DNA from 3 places in the Kocuria arenosa genome. Region 2 is predicted to be linked to each of the others. Evidence: riboswitches for the same ligand, from Rfam matches in the RefSeq annotation. Region 2 holds a riboswitch; each other region holds the start of a gene.

Region 1 (5,431 bases), on a different contig from region 2:
GCGTCCTGGAGGACGGCGTCCTGGCCGAGCACTTCGTCTCGCACACCCAGCAGGACTCCCTGATCGGCAACGTCTACGTGGGCAAGGTGCAGAACGTGCTGCCGTCCATGGAGGCCGCGTTCATCGACATCGGCCGGGGCCGCAACGCCGTTCTCTACGCCGGCGAGGTGAACTGGGACGCGTCGCGGGTCGAGGGCGGGCCCCGCCGCATCGAGGTCGCGCTGAAGTCCGGGGACTCGGTCCTGGTGCAGGTCACCAAGGATCCGGTGGGGCACAAGGGCGCCCGGCTCACGAGCCAGATCTCCCTGCCCGGCCGGTACCTGGTCTACGTCCCGGGCGGGTCGATGACCGGGATCTCCCGGAAGCTGCCCGACGTCGAGCGCGCCCGGCTCAAGAAGATCCTGAAGGACCGGCTGCCTGACGGGGCGGGAGTCATCGTCCGCACCGCCGCCGAGGGGGCCTCCGAGCAGGAGCTCACCCACGACATCAACCGGCTGCGCGCCCAGTGGGAGCAGATCCAGGAGCGGTCCGGGTCGACGAGGACGCTCGCGCCCGAGATGCTCTACGCGGAGCCGGACCTGACGATCAAGACGGTCCGCGACGTCTTCAACGAGGACTTCACCACCATGGTCGTCCAGGGCGACGAGGCGTGGGACAACATCGAGGCGTACGTGACCTACGTCGCGCCGGACCTGCTCGACCGGCTCCAGAAGTGGGACGAGGACGAGGACCTGTTCGTGAACTACCGCGTGGAGGAACAGATCCAGAAGGCGCTCGAGCGCAAGGTCTTCCTGCCCTCGGGCGGATCGCTCGTGATCGACCGCACCGAGGCGATGACGGTGGTCGACGTGAACACCGGCAAGTTCACCGGCTCCGGCGGCAACCTCGAGGAGACCGTCACCAAGAACAACCTGGAGGCGGCCGAGGAGATCGTGCGGCAACTGCGGCTGCGGGACATCGGCGGGATCATCGTGATCGACTTCATCGACATGGTGCTCGAGGCCAACCGGGACCTCGTGATGCGCCGGCTGGTGGAGTGCCTGGGCCGGGACCGCACCAAGCACCAGGTGGCGGAGGTGACCTCGCTGGGCCTCGTGCAGATGACGCGCAAGCGCATGGGCACCGGCCTGCTGGAAGTGTTCTCCGAGCCGTGCGAGCACTGCGCCGGTCGCGGCGTGGTGGTCCACGACCACCCGCTCGAGGGCCGCACCGGCGGCGCCACGGGCGAGTCCCGCGACCAGCGGCCGAACCGCACGGAGCGCAAGCGCGGACGGGGGGGCCGCAGCGAGCAGCAGCAGCCCGCCCGGACGGAGCAGCGGTCCGCCGAGCCCGATCCCGCGGAGAGGGCCAAGGCCGAGGCCGCGCGGACGGCGTTCGCGACGATCGCCGCCGCCACCCACCACGAGGAGGCCGCCGCGGAGACGCCGGAGCTCGCCGAGGAGACCGCCCAGCAGGCGGAGTCCCGGCCCGAGGGCTCGGGGCGCTCCCGGAAGAAGCGTCGCGGCAAGCGCAGCCGCAACCGCGGCCAGGGCGCGGAGAACGCCGCCGAGCAGCAGCCGGACGCGGGGGAGAGCCCCGCCCCGGCCGCACCGGACCAGGTCCCCGCGGACGGGTCACCGGCCGAGCCGGGATCGCGCCTGACGATCAACGGCGAGGTCATCGAGCTGCCGCAGGGCCACGCCGTCGTCGAGGAGCCCGCCGAGGCCCGGCCGCTGAGCCTGGACTCGCTCGCGGAGGTCCTCGGGCAGACGGCGCCGGACGCCGGTTCCGTTCCCCAGGAGGCCACCGCCGAGGAGGTCACCCCCGAGGCGGTCACCGCCGCGCAGGAGGCCGTGGCACGGGAGACAGCGACGCAGGAGCCCGTGGCGCGGGAGAGCGCGGAGCAGCTGGTGCCCACCCCGTCGGCGGCTCCGGAGCAGGCGAGCACCGAGCCGGCACGGCCCCGTCGTCGCTCCCGGCGCGCCTCGGCCCCGGCGGCACGGCCGGGCGAGGCCGAGGTGACCGCCGGCCAGGCGGTCGCCGCGGAGGGCGCCCGGCACGAGGCCAAGGCCGTCGCCCAGCGCTCCCCGGAGGACTCCTCCCGCCGGGCGCCGACCGTCGTCGGCGTCGGCGTCAAGGCCGAGGACCTCACCAGCGGCAGGCCCGCCGACCGGGGCTGAGCCGCCCCGCCGAGCAGGACGACGGAGGACCCCGACCAGCACGGTCGGGGTCCTCCGTCGTCGCGGACCGTCACGGACCGTCCCGGTCCGCCCGGCCCCCTCGCGGCGGCGTACCGTGGTGCGCACCACAGCACACCCGGGGCCGCCGTCCCGTCCGCCGGGGAGAGCGGCCGCCCGTTCCAGGGAGCATCGCCATGACCAGTGCAGACACCATCCGCACCGCCGGCGCGGACCTCTTCGTCCGCCGGGACCCGTCGGCCGTGGACCGCCACTACACGGAGGACTTCGTCCAGCACTCGCCGCTCGCGCCGGACGGACGCGAGGGCCTCCGGCAGTTCGTGCGCAGCATGCCCGACGACTTCCGCGTGGACCTCGTCCGGGTGCTCGACGACCACGGGACGGTGGTCGCCCACTCGGCCTACGCGGGACTCGGCCCGGAGCCCCTGGTCGGCTTCGACGTGTTCCGCGTGGACGACGGGCGGATCGCCGAGCACTGGGACGCCTTCGAGCCCCTGCGCACGGACTCCGACGGCGCCCGCCCCCAGCTCGACGGCCCCGTCGAGGTCACGGACCACGAGCGGACGCAGGACAACAAGCGCATTGCCGCGGAGTGGGTCGAGTCCGCCCTCGTCGCGGGCGACCGCCACGCCGTCCAGGACCACATGAGCCCCCGGGGCTGCACCGAGCACACCGCCCGCACGCCGGACGGCCCGCAGCCCGCGTACCGGCGGCTGCGCCGGGTGGTCGGCGAGGGGAACTTCGTGCTGACCGTCGCGGAGGCCGTCACGGGCGGCGACCGCGGCGACGGAGCCGCCGGCACGGTCGCCTGCTACGACCTCTGGCGCCTCGACGACGGCCGGATCGTGGAGCACTGGGGCGTCGCCCAACCGGTGCCCGAGAGGATGGCGCACGCCAACGGCATGTTCTGAGCCGGCGGCCGGGGTCCGTCCGCGTCCCGGTTCCCGCGCCGACTAGACTGGCAGGACACCTGACACGGGGTGCCGCACGAGCGGCTGAGAACACACCCGTCGAACCTGATCTAGCCAGTACTAGCGAAGGGATGTCGCAGATGCGCGATGCCGTACCCACGTCCGCCCGCACACCAGCAGCCGCGAGGCCGGCGCCGCCGGACCCCGCCCTCGCCGAGGACGCCGCCGCGGCCCTGGAGGACCTGCGCTCCGCGGCGCCGCTCGTGCAGTGCATCACCAATGCCGTGGTCACCAACTTCACCGCCAACGTGCTGCTCGCCGTGGGCGCGTCCCCGGCGATGACCGACATCCAGGGCGAGGGCGGGGTCTTCGCGGAGCTCGCCGACGGCCTGCTCGTCAACACCGGCACGCCCACCGCCGAGCAGCGCGGCGCCGCCTACGAGGCGGTCGGGGCCCGGGGCCGCGCGGGCCGGGCGTGGGTCCTGGACCCGGTGGCGGTGGGCGCCCTGCCCGTGCGCACGGCGCTGGCCCGCGACCTGCTCGAGTTCCGGCCGGCGATCGTGCGCGGCAACTCCTCCGAGGTGATCGCCCTCGCCGGCGGCGCCGGAGGCCGCGGCACGGACGCCACCCACGGCGTCGACGCCGCCCGGGACGCCGCCGCCGCGCTCGCCGAGCGGGCCGGCTCGGCGGTGGCCGTGTCCGGGCCCGTGGACCTCGTGCGCTCCCCGGACGGCACGGTCGTCCGCGTGCCGCACGGCACGCCCCTGCTGACCCGCATCACCGGAGGCGGCTGCGCCCTGGGCGCCCTCATGGCCGCGTTCACCGCCGTGCGCGCGGATCCGGCCGCCGCGGCGGTGGCCGCCACCACGGTGTACACCCTCGCGGCCGAGGACGCGGCCGCCGACTCCGGCGGGCCCGGCTCCTTCGCCGTGGCGCTGCTGGACCGGCTGCACGCCGTCACGCCGGAGCGGATCGCCGCCCGGGCGGAGCTCGTGCGCGAGGAGGGCACCCGGTGAGCCCGCGCCTCGACCCCGCCGCCCTTGCCCTGCACCTCGTGACCGACACCGCCCTGAGCTCGCCCCGGACGGTTTCGGACGTCGTGGCGGCCGCCGTCCGCGGCGGCGCCACGATGGTCCAGGTCCGTGCGAAGGACGCCCCGGTCCGCGAGCTCGTCGCCCTCCTCACGGCCGTCGCCGAGCGCGTGGGCCGGGAGGTGCCCGTGCTCGTGGACGACCGCGCGGACGTCTACCTCGCCGCCCGCGCGGCCGGCGCCCCCGTGGCCGGGGTGCACGTCGGTCAGTCGGACCTGCCCGTGGCGCTCGCCCGGGCGATCTGCGGGCCCCATGCCGTGCTCGGCCTCAGCGCCGCCACGGCGGAGGAGCTCGACGCCGCCTCCGCCCTGCCCGCCGGGACGGTCGACTACCTGGGGGTCGGGGCGGTGCGGGCGACCCGCACGAAGCCGGACCACCCCGAGCCGCTGGGCGTCGAGGGCTTCGCCCGCGCCGCGGGCCGCACGACCCTGCCCTGCCTGGCCATCGGCGGGGTGGAGGTCGGGGACGCCGCCGCCCTGCGCGCCGCGGGCGCCGCCGGCCTGGCCGTGGTCTCCGGGATCTGCGCCGACCCCGACCCCGAGGCCGCGGCCGCCCGCTACGTGCGGGCCTTCGCCGCCGTGACCGCCGAGGAGGTGGTCCGGTGACCGCCCGCGTGCCCCGTGTCCTGGCCATCGCCGGCACCGACCCCACGGGCGGCGCCGGCCAGCACGCCGACCTCAAGTCGATCGCCGCGATGGGCGGCTACGGGATGAGCGCCGTCACCGCCGTCGTCGTCCAGAACACCGTGGGCGTGCGCTCCATCCACGTCCCGCCGGTCGAGTTCCTCTCCGCCCAGCTCGACGCGGTCGCCGAGGACGTCGAGATCGACGCCGTCAAGATCGGGATGCTCGGATCCGTGCCGGTCATCGAGGCCGTCACCCGGTGGCTCGGGACCCACCGGCCGCCGGTCGTGGTCCTGGACCCCGTCATGGTCGCGACCTCCGGGGGGCGCCTGCTGGAGCGCGAGGCCGAGGACGCCCTGCGCTCGATGCTGGGCCTCGCCGACCTGATCACCCCGAACCTGCAGGAGCTCGCCGTGCTCGCCGGGGAGGACCCGGCGCCGTCGTGGGAGGAGGCCCTCGCGCAGGGCCACCGCGTGGCCCGCGCCCACGGGACCCTGGTGCTCGTCAAGGGCGGGCACCTCGCCGGCGACCGGACGCCCGACGCCCTCGTGGGCCCGGACGCCCCGGAGCCCCTCGTGGCGTTCGACGGCGCCCGCGTGCCCACCGAGAACTCCCACGGCACCGGCTGC
Region 2 (5,431 bases):
TGATATGTCCCCAAGAATAGCGCGAGAAGCTTTCCTGTGCAAGTAAATTGTGGTGCCGGCGAGCGGGACCCCGTGCTCGATCCGCTGCGGGGTGCACGACCGTTCCGGGTCCGCCGCGGTCCGCCGCGGTTCGGTGGTCGGATCAGGTGGTCGGAGCAGGTGGGCCGGCGGCGTGGTCAGAGGATGAAGATCAGCGCCGCGATGACCGCCAGGATGCCCAGGAAGACGAACCCCCACGCCTTGAGGTTGTCGGAGTCGTCCTCCTCGGGCTCGGCCGGGCGCGGCGGCCAGCCGCCGGGGCCCGGACCGAACACCGGTCCGGAGGGCCCATGCCCGCCGGCTCCCGGTCCTCCGGGCGGCTGGTGCTCGACGCCGTGTCCGGGAGCCCCGTACCCGGGTGCACCTTGTCCGGGTGCCCCCTGCCCAGGGAACTGCCCGGGGAACTGCCCGGGCGGCGGCGGGGCGGGGGTCGCGGGGCTCACGCCCCACTGCGGATTCTCGGGCGAGCCCGCCGGGGGAGCACCCGGTGGGGGCGTTCCCGGGCGGACGTCGCCGTCCGCCGCCGGGCCGGCCGCGGACGGGGGCCCCGCCGTCGGGCCCGGCGCCGGTGGAGACGCCGGGGGCAGGGTCTCGCCCGAGAGCACGGGACCGTCCTCGCGGTGGCCCCGCTCCGCCTCGTTCAGCAGGGTCACGAACTGCTCGAGCGGCTCGGACCCGTCGTGCTCCCGCGCCAGGAAGCGCTCGGCGCGGCGGCGCACCACCTTGTAGACGCGCCCGTCGTCGGGAACGCCCAGGTCCCGGGCGGCCCGTGCCACGGCGAGCGGGGGCTGCTCCGGCAGGGGGTCGGTGCCCCACTCCAGGAGCCCGGTCAGCAGCGGGCGCTCGAGCACGGTGGCCAGGGCCGCACGGGCCCCGGGCACCCGGGTCAGCTCCAGCAGCCCGCTCGGCGGCGCGGACGGGCACCCCGGCACGTCGCTGGGCAGCCGGGCCGCGCGCTCCAGCCAGAAGATGTCGCCGAAGAGGGTGGCGAGCAGCACGGCGGCGGCAAGCCGGTCGTCGCTCGGCGCGGCGTCCTCCGGGAGGCCCTGCTCCCAGTGCGTGCCGAGGGCGCGGCGGGCGGGCTCACCGGCCAGCCGGACGCGCAGCTGCACGTCCTCCGGGCCGCGGGCGGTCTCCGCGGGACGCTCCACCGCGTGCCGCACCTGGGGGTCGAGCTCGGGGTCCATGGGCCACCTCTCCGTCGTCGTCCTGCGTCCATGCTCCCAGAACGTGCTGGGCGGCGGCGGGGAGCCGGTCGGTCATCGGGACGGTGGGCCGGGGTGGGGGACCGTGCCGGGCTCAGGCGGGGAGCAGGCTGCGCAGCTGCCCCGCGGCGACGCGGGGATCGGGGGCCTCGGTGACGGCGCGGACGACGACGACGCCGCGCGCCCCGGCGTCCAGCACCTGCGGGAGCCGCTGCTCGTCGATCCCGCCGATGGCGAACCACGGCACGGGCAGGACCTCCGGGTCCGCGTCGAGCCGGGCCTCCGTCAGTGCGGCGACCGCGCGGACGAACTCCAGTCCGGTGGCCGGGCGCCCCGGCTTCGTGGGCGTGGCCCAGACGGGGCCGGTGCAGAAGTAGTCGACGTCCGGGTCCTCGAGCGCCGTCCGGGCCTGTCCGAGGTCGTGGGTGGATCGCCCGATCAGCACGTCGGGGCCCAGCAGGTGCCGGGCCTGGGCGGGAGTGAGGTCGTGCTGGCCCACGTGGAAGACGTCGGCGCCCACCAGCGCGGCGATGTCGGCGCGGTCGTTGACGGCGAACAGGGCGCCGTACTCGGCGGCGACCCGGCCCAGCAGCCGCAGCGCGGCGATCTCCTCGTCCGCGTCGATGCTCTTGTCCCGCAGCTGGACGATGGTCGCGCCACCGGAGTACGCGGCGTGCAGGAACTCCTCGAGGTCGCCCCGGTCCCGGCGGGTGTCCGTGCACACGTACAGCCGGGCGGCGAGGAGCTTTGCCGTCCGGGCATCTCGCAGGGGAGGCTCGGCGGGGGCGGAGGCGTCACGGGTATGCTGGGTCACACGCTGATGATAGGTCAGCGGTTCTGCGGGAGCCCCACCGGGGGCTGAGAGGGCGTCCAGCGCCGACCGCCACACCTGATGCGGGTCATGCCGCCGTAGGAAAGGACGTTCCGTGTGACTTCCGCGCACCTCGCCCCGACGACCGCACCCCACCCCCTGGTCGGGCAGCCCGAGCACGTCCGGGCCGACGTCGCCGTGGTCGGCGCCGGGGTGATCGGCCTCGCCACCGCCTGGGAGCTGCGCCGCCGCGGCCGCTCGGTGGCCGTGGTGGACCCCGAACCGGGCTCCGGCGCGAGCCGCGCCGCGGCCGGGATGCTCGCCCCGGTGAGCGAGGTCCAGTACCGGCAGGAGCCCCTGTACCCCCTCATGACCGCCTCGGCCGCCGAGTACCCGGGGTTCGTGGCCGCCCTCGAGCAGGCCGCCGGGGGGACGGTGGGCCACCGGGCCACCGAGACCCTGGTCTGCGGGGTGGACGCCGCCGACCGGCAGGCCCTGGCGGACCTCCGCGCGCTGCAGGGGCGCCACGGCATGACGGTGGAGCAGCTGACCCTGCGCGCCGCCCGGGCCCTCGAGCCCGCCCTGAGCCCGCGGCTGTCCGCCGCGTTGCGGATCCCCGACGACCACCAGGTGGACCCGCGCCGGCTCGTGGCCGGGCTGCTCGCCGCCCTCCTCGCCCCGGAGCTCCCGGAGCCCGTCGAGACCTCGGAGGCCCCGGAGCCCCTGGAGCGTCCGGAGGTCCCCGAGCCATCGCCCGCGCGCGACGGCGGACCGGCCCACCTCGTCCACGACCTCGCCACGGGGCTGCGCCGCAACGCCGAGGGCGCCGTGACCGGCGTCCGCCTGGCCGGCGGCGGGATGGTCTCCGCGACCTGGACGGTCCTCGCCCCGGGTGCCGACCTCGGCGACCTCGAGGGTCTGCCGGAGGACTGGCACCCGCCCCTGCGGCCGGTGCACGGGGACATCCTGCGCGCCCGGGTCCTCGCCGGGGCGCCGGCGCTGCTCGAGCGCACCGTCCGCGGCCTGGTGCACGGAGTGCCCGTCTACCTGGTGCCCCGCACCGACGGGACCGTGGTGATCGGGGCGACCTCCCGCGAGGACGACCTGACCGGGCCCAGCGCCGGCGGCGTGTTCCGGCTGCTGCGCGACGCCCAGGCCCTCGTGCCCGGCGTCGCCGACCTCGAGCTGGTCGAGGTGCTGGCCCGCGCCCGGCCCGGCACCCCGGACGACATCCCGTACCTCGGCCGGGTCCGCGACCCCGACGGCTCGCCCGTGCCGGGGCTCGTGGTCTCCACCGGCTACTTCCGCCACGGCGTCCTGCTCGCCCCGCTGGCCGCCCGGCTCGCCGCGCAGCTGGTCGCCGGAGGGGCCGGGCCCGATCCGGCCGCCGACGCCGAGCACCTCGCCACCACCGACCCGCACCGCTTCGACCGACCCGTCGAGGCCCGTCGACAGGACCCCGAGCCGGCCGCCGCCGGACCCGGGCCCCGGAGCAGGAGCCCCCGATGACCGCCATCACCCTCAACGGCCGCCCGCACGAGGTGGCGGCGGAGGCGACCGTCGTCGACCTCGTCGCCGAGACCGTCGGCCGGGCCCTGGGCCCCGACGGCGCCCCGCTGGACGGTGGGCGCCTCGGCGTGGCCGTGGCCGTGGACGCCGCGGTCGTGCCCCGCAGCCGCTGGCGGCGGACCCCTGTGGCGGAGGGCCAGGCCGTCGAGATCATCACCGCCGTCCAAGGAGGCTGACGTGACCGTCCCGCACCCCGACCCGCTCCTGCTCGACGGCACGGAGCTGACCTCCCGGCTCATCATGGGCACCGGCGGCCTCAGCTCGCTGCACACCCTCGAGCAGGCGCTGCTGGCCTCCGGCACCGAGCTGACCACCGTGGCCCTGCGCCGCTACGCCCCCGGCCAGGGCGACTCCCTCTTCGCGCTGCTCGAGCGCAACGACATCCGGATCCTGCCCAACACCGCCGGGTGCTACACGGCCCGGGACGCGCTGCTCACCGCCGAGCTCGGCCGGGAGGCCCTCGAGACCGACTGGGTCAAGCTCGAGGTGATCGCCGACGAGGACACCCTGCTGCCCGACGTCGTAGAGCTCCTCGACGCCACCGAGCAGCTCGTGGCGCGCGGCTTCAAGGTCTTCGCCTACACCTCGGACGACCCGGCCGTGGCGCGCCGCCTCGAGGACCTGGGCGCGGCGGCGGTGATGCCCCTGGGCGCCCCCATCGGCACGGGCCTGGGCATCCTCAACCCGCACAACATCGAGCTCATCGCCTCCCGGGCGTCCGTGCCCGTGGTGCTCGACGCCGGGATCGGCACGGCCTCCGAGGCCGCCCTGGCCATGGAGCTGGGCTGCGACGCCGTGCTGCTGGCCAGCGCCGTCACCCGTGCCCAGGACCCGGTGGCGATGGCCACCGCGATGCGGCACGCGGTGGTCGCCGGCCGGCTCGCCGCCGGCGCCGGGCGCATCCCGGTCCGCAGCCACGCCCAGGCGTCCTCGCCGATGGCCGGACGGATCGATCCGGGCGCGTCCGACGACGGGCCGGCCGCCGAGCCGGCCGACGCGCCGCGCGGGGACTGGGCGCCCGTGGGGGAGCGGCCGTGAGCCCGCTGCCCCCGCTCGTGGAACCCGGCCCCGAACTGACCCGCGAGGAGCTCGAGCGCTACGCCCGGCACCTGACCCTGCCCGGGATAGGGCCCCTCGGCCAGCGGCGGCTGGGCGGTGCCCGCGTGCTCGTCGTCGGCGCCGGGGGACTGGGCTCCCCGGCCCTGCAGTACCTCGCCGCGGCGGGGGTCGGGACCCTCGGGATCGTCGACGACGACGTCGTGGCGCTCTCCAACCTGCAGCGCCAGGTGGTGCACACGACCGCCGACGTCGGCCGCCCCAAGGCCGTCTCCGCCGCCGACGCCGTCACCGCGCTCAACCCTCTCGTGGACGTGCGGATCCACCCCGTGCGTCTGTCCGCGGACAACGCCGTGGACCTCATCGGCCAGTACGACCTGGTCCTGGACGGCGCCGACAACTTCGCGACCCGCTACGTGGTCAGCGACGCCGCCGCCCTGACCGGCACGCCCTGCGTCTGGGGCTCGATCCTGCGCTTCGAGGGGCAGGTCAGCGTCTTCTGGGCCGGGCACGGGCCCACCTACCGGGATCTCTACCCCGAGGCCCCGCCGGACGGGGAGGTGCCGAGCTGCGCCGAGGGCGGCGTCTTCGGCATGCTCCCCGCGACCGTCGGCTCGGTCATGGTCACGGAGGCCGTCAAGCTCATCACCGGCACCGGGGAGCCCCTGCTCGGGCGGGTGCTGCTGCACGACGCGCTCGCGATGACCTGGCGCGAGATGCGCCTGGCCCCGGATCCCGGCGCCGCCCCGGT
Region 3 (5,431 bases), on a different contig from region 2:
TGTCGAACGCCTTCCTCGCCGGGGACCTGTTCAACCTCTACGTGGGCTTCGAGATCCTGTTGACCGCGTCCTACGTGCTGATGACCATGGGCGGGACCGTCCAGCGGATCCGCACCGGCGTGACCTACGTCGTGGTCTCGGTGATCTCCTCCGTGCTGTTCCTGATCACCATCGCGATGATCTACGCGGCCACGGGGACCATCAACATGGCCGACCTCTCGGTCAAGCTCGAGGGCCTGCCGGTGGGCACCCAGATGCAGCTGCACCTCATGCTGCTCATCGCGTTCGGCATCAAGGCCGCCGTCTTCCCGCTGTCCTTCTGGCTCCCGGACTCCTATCCGACCGCCTCCGCGCCCGTCACCGCCGTGTTCGCCGGCCTGCTGACCAAGGTGGGCGTGTACTCGATCATCCGCACCGAGACCGTGCTCTTCCCCGGGGAGCGGCTCGACGACCTCCTGATGTGGGTCGCGCTGCTCACCATGGTGGTCGGCATCCTGGGCGCGCTCGCGCAGATCGACATCAAGCGCATGCTCTCCTTCACGCTGATCAGCCACATCGGGTACATGATCTTCGGCGTGGCCGTGGGCACCCAGGAGGCGCTCTCCGCCACGGTCTACTACGTGGCCCACCACATCGTGATCCAGACAAGCCTGTTCCTCGTGGCCGGGCTGATCGAGCGCCGCGGCGGTTCCACCAACGTGGACCGGCTCGCGGGAATGGCCAAGATCTCCCCGCTGCTCGCGCTGCTCTACCTCGTGCCCGCGCTCAACCTCGGGGGGATCCCGCCGTTCTCGGGCTTCCTGGGCAAGACCGGTCTGCTGCAGGCCGGCGTCGACCAGGGCGACGGGCTGGCCTACGCCCTCGTCGCGGGGTCCGTGGCGGTGTCCCTCCTGACCCTGCTCGCCATGATCCGGGTGTGGAACCGCGTGTTCCTGCGCGCGCCGGAGGACGCGGAGTACCCGGACCCGATCCTGCTGGCCCCGGTGCCCGCCGGGTCCCGGTTCCTGCTCACCTCGGGCGCCGTCGACGACCAGGCGGGCCGGTTCGCAGGCAAGGGCGACGTGCGCCTCATGTCTCCCTCGATGCTCGGCGGGGCCTCAGCCCTCGTCGCCGTGGGGGTGGCCCTGACCGTCTTCGCCGGGCCGCTGTTCCAGCTCGCGGACAACGCCGCGGAGAACCTCGTCCGCCCCGAGCGCTACGTCGAGGCCGTGCTGGATCCCGCGTCCGCGCCGCGGCCCGTCGTGGAGGAGGCACCGTGACCCGCCCCAAGAACTCCCTGCTCGTCGAGCTGCCGCTGCTGGTGTGGCTCGTGGTCGTGTGGGGCGCCCTCTGGGGCGACTTCGGCCCCGGCAACCTGCTGGTCGGGCTGGTCCTGGCCCTGCTGGTGACGTGGGTGCTCTACCTGCCGCCCGTGCAGCTGTCCGGCCGGTTCAACCCGTTCCAGTTCGCCGTCTTCGCCGTGACCTTCGTGTGGCAGGTCGCCAAGGCGAGCTTCGAGGTGATGCTCATCGCGATCCTCGTGGGGCCGCGCGCGCGCAACGCCGTGGTCGGCGTCCAGCTCCGCACCCGCTCCGACCTGCTCCTGACGGCCACCGGCCACACCATGACCCTGATCCCCGGCTCGCTCGTCGTGGAGGTGGACCGTGCCGCCGGCACGCTGTACTTCCACGCGCTCAACGTCCGCAGCGCCCAGGAGGCCGAGGACTTCCGCCGGTCCGCGCTGCAGGTGGAGGCCGCCTGGATCCGGATCATGGGCACGCCGGAGGAGCTCGCCGCCCTGCGGGCCGAGGGCCGCCGCGGAGGAGCCTACGACGCGGACCGGCGTGACAGCGCCGCGATCGGCTCCCCGGTCACCGCGAGCCAGCAGATCGTAGGCCGCCGCCGGCACGAGGTCCCCGACGACGTCCCGGCCGGCACCCCGACCGACGCCCCCGAGGAGGACCGCTCGTGATGCAGATCGCCGTGGCCGTCGCGGCCGTGCTGCTCAGCGCGGCCGCCGCGGGCACCCTCTACCGCCTCGCCAAGGGCCCGTCCCTGCTGGACCGCGTGGTGGCCACGGACGTGCTGCTGGCGATCGTCGCGGCCGCCCTGGCCGTGGAGATGGCCTACCACGGCCACCTCAACAACCTGATCCTCATGGTGATCGTCTCGCTGGTCGGGTTCATCGGATCCGTGACCGTGGCGCGCTTCGCCACCCAGACCGCCGAGCACGGGCGGTGAGCGCCGTGCTGGACACCGTCCTGGACGCCGCCGCGGCCGTGTGCCTCGTGGGCGGCGCGCTGATGTCCCTCGCCGCCGCGATCGGCCTGGTCCGCTTTCCGGACCTGCTGACGCGCATGCACGCCGGCACCAAGCCGCAGGTCTTCGGGCTGCTCCTCATGCTCACGGCCGTCGCCCTCGAGAACCGCGAGCCCGTGATGATCCCGCTCATCGCCCTCGGCTGGATCTTCCAGCTGCTCACCGTGCCCGTCTCGGCGCACATGGTGGGCCGCTCGACCTACCGGACCAAGCACCTGAACCGCACCACGCTGACCCAGGACGACCTGCAGAAGGTGCTCGACCGCGCCGCGGAGGGCAGCGGAGAGGGCACCGGGGAGGGCATCACCGCAGGACCTCCGGTGCCGAGCCCGGACGGCCGGCGAGCGGACGGACAGCAGACTGACGGATCGGCGACAACGCGTTAGGCTGGGCAGGATCGACAGGGCGCACCCGCGTCCCCCCTGACGACAAGGAGCAGCACTCCATGAACACCAAGGTCCTCGAACTCGTGGGCACCGGCCTCTCGCTCGGCGGCGTGGCGCTCTCGCACAAGGTGCTCGGCGCCGCGTGGACGCGCATCACCGGCGACCCGCCCCCCGCCCGGAACCCGGACCCGGACGAGGCCTGGACGGGCATCATCATCTGGTCGCTAGTGACCGGCCTCGTGGGCACCGTCATCAAGGTCGCCATCTCCCGCCAGATCGCGAAGATGGAGAACAAGCCGCAGGAGAACCCGAAGGCCTCGAGCCAGGCCGAGGTCTGAGGCCCGGCGGGCACCTCGCGAGGGGGCCCGTCCGGTCGGACACCGCACCGGTGTCCGACCGGACGGGCCCCTATTCGTGCGGTGGACGTGCGGCGGGGAACGTGCCGCGGGAGACGTTTGGCGGGCGTGCGTGGAACGTGCCGCGGGGGACGTGCTGCGGGAACGCCGTGCGGGAACGCCGTGCGGGCGCAGCCGGAGCTCCGGCCCCGCGGGCGCAGCCGGGGTCCCGGGCGTGCACGGAGCGGGCGACGGAGGGGTAGACTCGGTGCCACTGAACGACAGGGGAGCGTCCCGCCGGTGAGACCGGCGCGGCGCTGAGAGTGCGGATCGCCGCAGACCCTCGAACCTGCTCCGGTTAGCACCGGCGAAGGGAGTCGAGCATCTCAGGGGTGTTCCCCGGGAGAGCGCCACCGGCGCGGCCCGCGGAACCCCGTCCCCTCCTGGCACCGACGGCTCGCTGAGCCCAGGAGGAACGCACCGTGAACACCACCACCCACCGTCCCGCCGGCCGCCCCGGCACGTCCCGCACGTCGTCCTGGCGCGTTGTCGACATCGTCGTGGCCGCCGTCCTCGCCGCCGTGTGCGCGGTCGTCTTCTGGGCCTGGTCGAACCTGCTCTACCCCGTGGTCGGCACGGCGGCGGTCGCCTACCCGCCCGCCGTGGGACTGATCGCCGGCGGCTGGCTGGTGGCCGGCGTGCTCGGCGGCCTGATCATCCGCAAGCCCGGCGCCGCGCTGTTCTGCGAGCTGCTCGCAGCCGTGATCGAGAGCTTCCTGGGCACCCATTTCGGTCTGCTGGTCATCCTCTCCGGACTCGTCCAGGGCATCGGCGCGGAACTGGCCTTCGCCGCCTTCCGGTACCGCCGGTTCGACGCCCTCGCGGCGGCCGTCGCGGGGGCTGTGAGCGGGATCTTCCTCGGCGTGCACGAGAACATCGTCTACAACTACGAGTGGGCGCTGGGACACCAGGTGGTCTACGTGGTCCTGGCCGCCGTCTCCGGGGCGGTGCTCGCGGGCCTCCTCATGCAGGCCGTGGTGCGGGCCCTCGCGGCCACCGGCGTCCTGCAGGGTCTCGCCTCGGGGCGGGCCGTGCGCCGATGACGGCCCCCACGGTCCGGCGCCCCGCCGTGCCCGCGGCCCGTGGGGCGCGCGTCGAGGCCCTCGGCTTCGGCTGGCACCACCCCGGGCGGGAGACAGCGGCGCTGCGCGGTGTCGACCTCGTGGTGGAACCGGGGGAGCGGGTGCTCCTGCTGGGGCCCAGCGGGGCGGGCAAGTCCACCTTCCTGCACGCCCTGGCAGGCGTCCTCCACGACGACGACGGGCAGTCCGGCTCCGGCGAGCTGCTGCTCGACGGCACGCCCCCGGAGCAGGCGCGCGGCCGGGCCGGGCTCGTGCAGCAGGACCCCGAGTCCCAGGTGGTGCTGTCCCGGATCGGCGACGACACCGCGTTCGGCCTCGAGAACCTCGCGGTGCCCCGCGAGCAGATCTGGCCGCGGGTGCGCGCGGCGCTCGACGCCGTGGGCCTGGACCTCCCGCTCGACCACTCCACCGCAGCCCTGTCCGGTGGGCAGAAGCAGCGCCTGGCCCTCGCGGGCGCCGTGGCCATGAGCCCCGGGCTGCTGCTGCTCGACGAGCCGACGGCCAACCTGGACCCTGCCGGCGTGCGGCAGGTCCGCGACGCCGTGGTGTCCTGCCTCGACCACGGCGGGGCCACGCTCGTGGTCGTGGAGCACCGCGTCGCCGTGTGGGCCGAGGTCGTGGACCGCGTCGTCGTGCTCGGCCGCGACGGGGGGATCACCCACGACGGGGCCCCGGGACAGGTGCTCGGTGCAGCGGCCGACGAGCTGAGCCGGGCGGGGGTGTGGGTCCCCGGCCGGGTGCCGGCCACGCGTGCGCCCGCCCGCCCGGCCGCGGGGCATGCCGAGGGTTCTGCCGGAAGCCCGGTCGAGGGTTCTGCCGGGAGTCCTGCTGCGGGTCATGGGGGGAGTCCTGCTGCGGGTCCTGCGGGGAGTCCGGCCGCGGTCGGCGGCCCCGGGGCGGACGGCGAACCGCTGCTGAGCGCCACCGGTCTGGGCGTCTCGCGCAGCCAGCCCTCGGCGCGGCAGCTGCGCGCCCGGCGGCGGGCGCGGCGCCGCGGCGGCCCGGTGGACGACGCCGCCACGGGCCGGGACCTCCCCACGGCGGTGGCCGGCGTGGACCTGTCCCTGCGCCGCGGCCGCGCGCTCGCGCTGACCGGGCCCAACGGCGCCGGCAAGTCCACGCTCGCGCTGACGCTGGCGGGCCTGCTCGCCCCCGTGCGCGGCACGGTGCGCGCCCATCCGAGCCTCGATCGCGGTGCGGGCCCCGACCCTCTGGAGTGGCGCGGCCGGGAGCTCGTGGCCCGTGTCGGGACGGTCTTCCAGGAGCCCGA

Evidence for each region. A riboswitch is a leader RNA that binds a small molecule or an ion and turns the genes downstream of it on or off. The one in region 2 is predicted to bind thiamine pyrophosphate.
Region 1: it holds a riboswitch for thiamine pyrophosphate, as region 2 does, so the genes downstream of both, thiM (hydroxyethylthiazole kinase) here and ACFYE3_RS06820 (FAD-dependent oxidoreductase) in region 2, are expected to answer to the same signal.
Region 3: it holds a riboswitch for thiamine pyrophosphate, as region 2 does, so the genes downstream of both, ACFYE3_RS01865 (ECF transporter S component) here and ACFYE3_RS06820 (FAD-dependent oxidoreductase) in region 2, are expected to answer to the same signal.

The regions. Positions count from the first base shown of each region.
Region 1 is NZ_JBHZTA010000002.1:59,729-65,159, forward strand. Features, by position in the region: gene ACFYE3_RS03675 (Rne/Rng family ribonuclease) at 1-2,159, shown strand, start outside; gene ACFYE3_RS03680 (nuclear transport factor 2 family protein) at 2,354-3,088, shown strand; TPP riboswitch at 3,144-3,237, shown strand; gene thiM (hydroxyethylthiazole kinase) at 3,229-4,104, shown strand; gene thiE (thiamine phosphate synthase) at 4,101-4,784, shown strand; gene ACFYE3_RS03695 (bifunctional hydroxymethylpyrimidine kinase/phosphomethylpyrimidine kinase) at 4,781-5,431, shown strand, end outside.
Region 2 is NZ_JBHZTA010000003.1:169,871-175,301, reverse strand. Features, by position in the region: gene ACFYE3_RS06830 (hypothetical protein) at 177-1,226, opposite strand; gene thiE (thiamine phosphate synthase) at 1,339-2,058, opposite strand; TPP riboswitch at 2,074-2,177, shown strand; gene ACFYE3_RS06820 (FAD-dependent oxidoreductase) at 2,173-3,564, shown strand; gene thiS (sulfur carrier protein ThiS) at 3,561-3,800, shown strand; gene ACFYE3_RS06810 (thiazole synthase) at 3,802-4,662, shown strand; gene moeB (molybdopterin-synthase adenylyltransferase MoeB) at 4,659-5,431, shown strand, end outside.
Region 3 is NZ_JBHZTA010000001.1:391,179-396,609, forward strand. Features, by position in the region: gene ACFYE3_RS01840 (Na+/H+ antiporter subunit D) at 1-1,259, shown strand, start outside; gene ACFYE3_RS01845 (Na+/H+ antiporter subunit E) at 1,256-1,951, shown strand; gene ACFYE3_RS01850 (monovalent cation/H+ antiporter complex subunit F) at 1,948-2,220, shown strand; gene mnhG (monovalent cation/H(+) antiporter subunit G) at 2,217-2,684, shown strand; gene ACFYE3_RS01860 (DUF4235 domain-containing protein) at 2,744-3,022, shown strand; TPP riboswitch at 3,293-3,412, shown strand; gene ACFYE3_RS01865 (ECF transporter S component) at 3,502-4,122, shown strand; gene ACFYE3_RS01870 (ABC transporter ATP-binding protein) at 4,119-5,431, shown strand, end outside.